3 regions of the Alicyclobacillus fodiniaquatilis genome follow, and region 1 is predicted to be linked to each of the others. Evidence: riboswitches for the same ligand, from Rfam matches in the RefSeq annotation. Region 1 holds a riboswitch; each other region holds the start of a gene.
The links. Region 1 has a riboswitch for ZMP and ZTP ahead of ACFSB2_RS23615 (phosphoribosylaminoimidazolecarboxamide formyltransferase). Riboswitches for the same ligand answer to the same signal wherever they lie in the genome.
Positions count from the first base shown of each region.

Region 2: another riboswitch for ZMP and ZTP. It lies ahead of ACFSB2_RS14405 (serine hydroxymethyltransferase); the one in region 1 lies ahead of ACFSB2_RS23615 (phosphoribosylaminoimidazolecarboxamide formyltransferase).
Region 3: another riboswitch for ZMP and ZTP. It lies ahead of serA (phosphoglycerate dehydrogenase); the one in region 1 lies ahead of ACFSB2_RS23615 (phosphoribosylaminoimidazolecarboxamide formyltransferase).

Region 1 is NZ_JBHUCX010000097.1:5,265-7,531, forward strand. Features, by position in the region: gene ACFSB2_RS23610 (hypothetical protein) at 1-211, opposite strand, end outside; ZMP/ZTP riboswitch at 745-828, shown strand; gene ACFSB2_RS23615 (phosphoribosylaminoimidazolecarboxamide formyltransferase) at 854-2,020, shown strand; gene ACFSB2_RS23620 (hypothetical protein) at 2,045-2,203, opposite strand.
Region 2 is NZ_JBHUCX010000035.1:234,950-237,216, reverse strand. Features, by position in the region: gene ACFSB2_RS14405 (serine hydroxymethyltransferase) at 1-1,155, opposite strand, end outside; ZMP/ZTP riboswitch at 1,243-1,320, opposite strand; gene dps (DNA starvation/stationary phase protection protein Dps) at 1,451-1,933, shown strand; gene ACFSB2_RS14395 (proline iminopeptidase-family hydrolase) at 2,124-2,267, opposite strand, start outside.
Region 3 is NZ_JBHUCX010000092.1:165,126-167,392, forward strand. Features, by position in the region: gene serA (phosphoglycerate dehydrogenase) at 1-973, opposite strand, end outside; ZMP/ZTP riboswitch at 1,037-1,119, opposite strand; gene ACFSB2_RS22215 (aspartate kinase) at 1,483-2,267, opposite strand, start outside.

The DNA of each region.
Region 1 (2,267 bases):
TTGACAATATATTCATTACAATCACTTCAATGGTTGACCTAGTAAACAATATAAAAGCGAAATATGCGATAATATACCAATACAGCAATCTTCCGGATTGATCGCTTGTTTGGTATATATCGACAAGAGCGATGCACCACGTATAAGCAAATGCAACGATAGTAACCTCAGTCACCGCATAAATGTTTATAATTTTCTTTAATCTTGGCATTTCGTACGCCTCCTTAAGCGATGGCGAAATCAAAAGGGATAACTATCTGAAGATCAACAATACAAACCTAAGTGCCTTTGAAGTTGCTGAAATCATTAAGAACACGTTTAAGTTGTGAAGAACTTTGCGGCAGAAGCTTACATTGAGTTTAAACAGTTATAAGCATTGATATCAACCTCGTCATGTTTCGCCGTCAGATGATACCGCTTACTTTAGTATCTTTAACCGGTAGAAGAACGAGTCACGGTTCATGAATGGCCACTGTCTTGTGTACAAAGGGTTCGTACGGTGGATGAACGTCGGCATATCTACAAAGTACAAGTGCCGCCGACGTTGGAGCCCGAATTTTACGCACGGGCCAAGTCATCCCTTGTCGTGGGGGCGAGGCTCTCTGGAGGAAAGCCTTATTTGGAGAAAGTTATATTTGAAAATGAACGCGAAATTCAGAGATTTATGTGAATAAAGACGAAGCACATGAAGGGGATTCGTCCAAAAGCAGACACGGGATATTGAAAATTGCGTATAATCAACTTGTGACTATGTGTGACTGGCGAATCAAAGTGGAGTACCACAATGGAGCACATAGCCTGACGTAGCCGTTCGCCTGGGCTAAAATTTTTGGTGAAAGGGGCTTCCAACTGCATGGAAGAACTACGGCTACGCTATGGCATGAATCCACATCAGATGTCTGCGAAAATGATGTATGAGGGCTCGGCGCCTATCAAAATTCTAAACGGTGAGCCCAGTCTGGTTAATATGCTCGATGCATTAAATGCTTTTCAATTAGCGCGCGAACTGCGGAAATCGCTAAGCTTGCCTGCGGCTGCTTCGTTTAAGCATGTCAGCCCTGCGGGGGCAGCGGTCTATAGCCCATTGAGCGGCAATCTGAAAAAATCCTATTTTGTAGAGGATTTGGAGCTGTCTCCGTTGGCGGTTGCGTATGCAAGAGCGAGAGGCACAGACCGGATGTCTTCGTTTGGGGATTGCGCCGCGTTGAGTGACCGTGTTGACGTATCCGTCGCCCGGCTGTTGAAACGAGAAGTATCGGATCTCGTTGTTGCCCCAGGCTATGATAATGACGCGCTAGAAATACTGAAAACCAAGAAGAACGGCAACTACCTCATCCTTGAAATCGATCCCAATTACGAACCCAATCCGATTGAGCAGCGTACGGTATTTGGCATTAAGATAGAGCAGGAACGCAACAATGCGACCATTACGGAAGAGATATTGCAAAATGTGGTGACCACAAAAGCGTCCATTCCAGAGTCAGCAAAGCGGGATCTGCTCCTTGCAGCCATTACACTGAAGTACACGCAATCTAATTCAGTATGCTTTGCGCTGGATGGACAAACCATCGGCGTCGGAGCAGGACAACAGTCTCGAATACATTGTACAAGGTTAGCCGCTAACAAGGCGGACAACTGGTATCTGCGGCAACACCCCATCGCGCTGAACATGAAGTTTCACAAAGGGATTGGGCGACCCGCGCGGAATAACGCAATTGATCAGTGGACATGTGAAGAGCTGACTTTGCCCGAGATTCGTGAATGGGAGAACAACTTCGATGAGATTCCTCATCGTCTTTCTCGCCTCGAAACAAAGGAATGGTTAAAAGGACTTCAGGGGGTGGCATATGCTTCGGATGCCTATATCCCATTTAGAGACAATTTGGATCGAGCGAGCCAAAGTGGTGTCAAATATGTAGTTCAAGCTGGACACTCTTTGAGAGACGCGGAAGTCATCCGGGCTGCTGACGAATATGGCATGGTGATGGCTTTTGCGGGTCTTCGCTTGTTCCATCATTAAATGATAAGCATTGGAGATGCCCCTTTACTTGTTTGATCCGCTAGGGACTGGCGTAATCACATTCGTGCTTGAATTCGGCTTAGCAGCTGTAAATGAACCAAGGCGAATGTGATGCGTCGAAATCAAGACAAAAATCGCGATAATCACGACGATCACGCTGATGATTCCCTGCTTATTCTGCATGAGATTTCCCCCCTGTTTGATTTCGAGATATGCAAAATCATGCGATTTTACAATGTCACAACAG
Region 2 (2,267 bases), on a different contig from region 1:
TGCTGGTGTGCCGATGCGGATTCCTGTCGGCAACCAAGGCTTGTCATCCCCGGGCAATGTATTTTTGTTGACGATGATGCCCGCTTTTTCTAAACGAGCAGCCAAGTAGCCGCCGCTCTTGGAGCGAACGTTCTCTGCGCTTTGCACAGCGTCAATCAGGAGAAGATGGTTTTCCGTGCCGCCGCCGACCAATCGAAACCCGGCTTGTTGCAGCGTCTGCGCTAGACGTTTGGCATTCTTCACAATTTGCGCCGCATATGCTTGGTAGCTTTCTGTTGCCGCCTCTTGCAGCGCGATGGCCATGGACGTAATCGTGTTCATATGCGGGCCGCCTTGGAGGCCAGGGAACACAGACCGATCTATCGCTTCACCCAATTCCTTGCGGCAGATAATCAAGCCCGCCCGCGGTCCACGCAGCATTTTGTGGGTCGTGGTGGTCAGGACATCAGCGTGCGGGAACGGATGTGGATGTTGCCCGGCAATACACAGGCCGTTGATGTGCGAGACATCGGCGACCAACAATGCGCCGACAGCTTTGGCGATCTCGCCAAGTTGCGCAAAATCGATGATGAGCGGATAGGCCGTCGCGCCGCAGAAGATCAATTTTGGCCGATGTTTTTCAGCCAGTGCGCGGACTTCCGCATAATTGATGACTTCATCATCGTTCAAATGGTAGTGGACTGCCTGATAGTAGCGCCCCGTGACACTGACATTGTGCCCGTGTGTGAGATGGCCGCCGTGTTGGAGGCTCAAGCCCATGAACGTGTCACCGGGTTCGAGGCAAGCGTTCAACACAGCAAGATTTGCTGGCGAGCCGCTGAGCGGCTGCACATTGGCGTGATAGCGTTCCGGATTTGGCGTAAATAAATCCAAGGCTCTTTGCATCGCCAAATGTTCAAGTGCATCGGTGTTCGCCTGCCCTTGATAGTAACGACCGTTGCGGGCCACTTTGTCGCCGTCTTGCCAGCGGTAGGGGTAACCCTCAGAATATTTGTTGGTAAACGATGTGGCCAAAGCAGCCAGGACATACTTGGAGGCGTAGTTCTCCGAAGGAATCAAACAAATCGTCTGCTGTTGACGCACATCTTCTGCTGCAATCAGCGCAGCGACCTCAGGATCGTGCATGGAAATGGCTTGTTTCAATTCGCCTAACATAAAAGCACCGCCTTTGCGTGTGTGTTGCACACTTGTTTTTCACCAAAATGAGGGAGAAAAACAAAGAGGTATTTGAGTTTCTCAAATACCTCTTGCCCAGGCGGTCGGCGAATCACCATGCGCTCCCCTGTGGTTTTCCACGTTCCGCCAGTCACGCATCGTGGTATGCAGTTATTTTTATCATACAGCGACATCTGATCGGAAACAAGGGTGCTTTGGGGCATACTATCCTCATATTTCAGTTGTTTATAATATGTGACCTGCAGGGTTAATTTTGAAGAGCGAGGGGATTCCAATGTCCGAATTGAGAAAAATACGCAACAATTTACCCGATGACGTAAAGCGACGTATGGCGGAAATACTCAATAAACACGTGGTAGATCTCACTGACCTTTTGATACAGACGAAGGTGGCGCACTGGAATGTGCGGGGGCCACATTTCATCGCGTACCACGAGTTGTTTGATGAATTGGCTGGACATCTTTTCGAATTGACGGACACCGTAGCTGAACGAGTCACCGCGCTGGGTGGCATCGCAGGTGCTCCTGTGCAAACCATTGCCGCGCAAACTTCGTTGCCGGTTTGGGCACTGGAGACGACGAAAGATTCGTCAGTTATGAGTGCACTGGTAGACCGTTGGGCTGTAGTTGCAAACAGCGCGCGTGAGGCGGTTGTAACAACTGCCGATGAAGATCCGGATACATCAGACCTCTTCACCGAAGTGTCACGCCAGTTGGACAAGGATCTTTGGTTTTTGGAAGCGCACCTGTCCGAGTAGGCAATTGTTCAATCATCGGTGTTTTGTGTGATGTTGAAAAGGGGGTGGCATTGGCCACCTTTTTTTCAATGGCCCCTGGAACCTTGATGTGTCCCTGCCGCAGCAATAACCACAAACAAGCGCGTGCAGCCTTCCCGGCACGCGCTTGTTTACCGCGGATGGTTGCTACTTTACCTTCTGACCCATGCGATCACGCTTCAACATCCTGCAGAAACGTCCGTATCACGCGAATGTACTCATCCGTCTGTTCCACTTGAGGCATGTGCGCGCTATTCGAAAACACGTGAAAGCGCGATCCCGGCACGAGCGAATGGTAATATCTCGTGGAGTCGGG
Region 3 (2,267 bases), on a different contig from region 1:
GCGCCTTCTGCTGCGCATTCAAACTCGGTAGATTGACCGCATGCTCAAACGGTTCGTCCATGAGCACGTGAATCACTTGCTCTGCGACCTGAATCGCCACGTTTTCTTGCGCCTCCACCGTCGAAGCGCCGAGATGTGGCGTCAGAATGACATTTTCAAATTGACGCAAAGGATGATCTTCCAGTAAGGGCTCCGACTCGAACACATCCAACGCCGCGCCTGCAACGCGTTCTTCCGCCAAAGCTTCACATAGGGCCTGTTCATCAATGATGCCGCCGCGCGCGCAGTTGACAATGCGAACTGTTGGTTTTACCAGCGACAGCCGCTCTCTGCCAATCAGGTGGTGCGTCTCCTTCGTCAACGGTGTATGAACCGTGATAAAATCGGCGCCAGCGACCGCCTCGTCAATACTTGCCTTGACAACACCCAAGCTGTTTGCGCGTTCCTCTGTCAAAAATGGATCAAAACCAAGCACTTGCATGCCGAACACTTTCGCGCGTTTCGCCACTTCTGTGCCGATTCTGCCCATGCCCAGCACAGCGAGTGTCTTGCCACGCAATTCAACACCCACCCAACGCTTGCGGTTCCATTTCCCGCCGAGCAAGTCCCGATTCGCCGCTGGGATATGCCGCGCCAAACTGATCATCATGGCGAACGTGTGCTCAGCCGCAGCGATGGTGTTGCCGTCCGGCGCATTGATGACCAGCACGCCTTGTTTTGTCGCAGCCTCCAAATCGATATTGTCCACGCCCACACCTGCGCGGCCAATCACTTTTAGGCGTTTGCCGGCTGCAATGACCGCTTCATTCACCATGGTCTGTGAACGAACGACAAGCGCATCCGCCTCTGCAATGGCTTCTAGCAGCTCCGTTTCCGATAGATTTGTTTGCACGTCGACCTGTACGTCTGGAACACCTTCCAATACTTCAATCCCACTCTTAGCAATATCGTCTGTGACCAATATGCGGAACATCCATGCTTCCCCCTTGTTCAAAAAACAGCCTACAAAAAAGCCACCAGGACACTTTGAACCAAATCAAAGCGCCCAGGCGGCCGGCATCGCAACACGTCGCACTCCCCTGTGGTATGGTCCACTATCCGCCAGTCATGCAACGTTTTATTGGTGATTTCATGGTTTTACACGTCCTACGACAACGCCATTTACAGTTACAACGTTTCAGAACCGCAACCATCCATGTCGATGGAAAGCGCGCAAACAGCGCACTGCCAGACCACCGAATTTATTTTCAGGATAGACCGCCATGCGTGATGCATCCCACACCAGCAGAATCATGAAAATGTCAGTCAATCGAGGCATCGCGGATGGCGCACGCACAGGTATCAACTTTATTTTCAGGATAGAAGAGGTTGTATACATGCGTCAAGTAGAAGAGCCAAAATATATTCTATACTGAACATTCCAATACAGCAACCGAAACCCAAACCAGCCAGTTCGCATACACAAAACTGGCTGGTTTCGCATTAAGATTCCGTCACCGTGAGATCAGCTTCCCTCTCCGCTTCAACAAACGTGCGATGCAATGCCTGTACGGCCGCCTCCACATCACCTGCAGGAATCACGCAAGACACCTTGATTTCCGAAGTGCTGACCATCTGCACATGAATATCTGTGTCGCGCAGCGTGACAAACATCTGTGCGGCAACACCAGGATTGCTGATCATGCCTGCCCCGACAATCGACACTTTCGCCAACTCAGCCGCGCTTTCGATCCGCTCGAAATGAAGCCCGTTCCGCAATGTTTCAACGACTTCAACCGCTTTGTCGATGTCTGCCTCATTTACCGTGAATGCGACATCGACCGCAGCCTCACTGACCACACTTTGGACAATGACGTCGACATTGACGCCGTGTTCTGCAAGCTTCGAGAAGATGGATGCCAACCCGTGCTGCTTTGTCGGCACACCAATGACCGCAATCCGCGCCACCTGACGTTCAAATGCGATGCCTGTAACGACCTGACGCTCTTCCATTTGATTCTCCATCATAGACACGACTTGTGTTCCATCCTCCTCTGAAAAACTCGAACGAACGATTAACCGCACCGAAAAATGCTTGGCATTTTCAACCGCGCGCGGGTGCAAAACCTGTGCGCCGAGGTTGGCCAACTCCAGCATTTCATCGTATGTGACATAGTCCAGCTTCTTCGCTTGCCGCACCACACGCGGATCTGTCGTATAAACCCCATCGACATCCGTATAAATTTCACACGCGTCCGCTTCGAGCGCAGCCGCCAGCGCCACCGCCG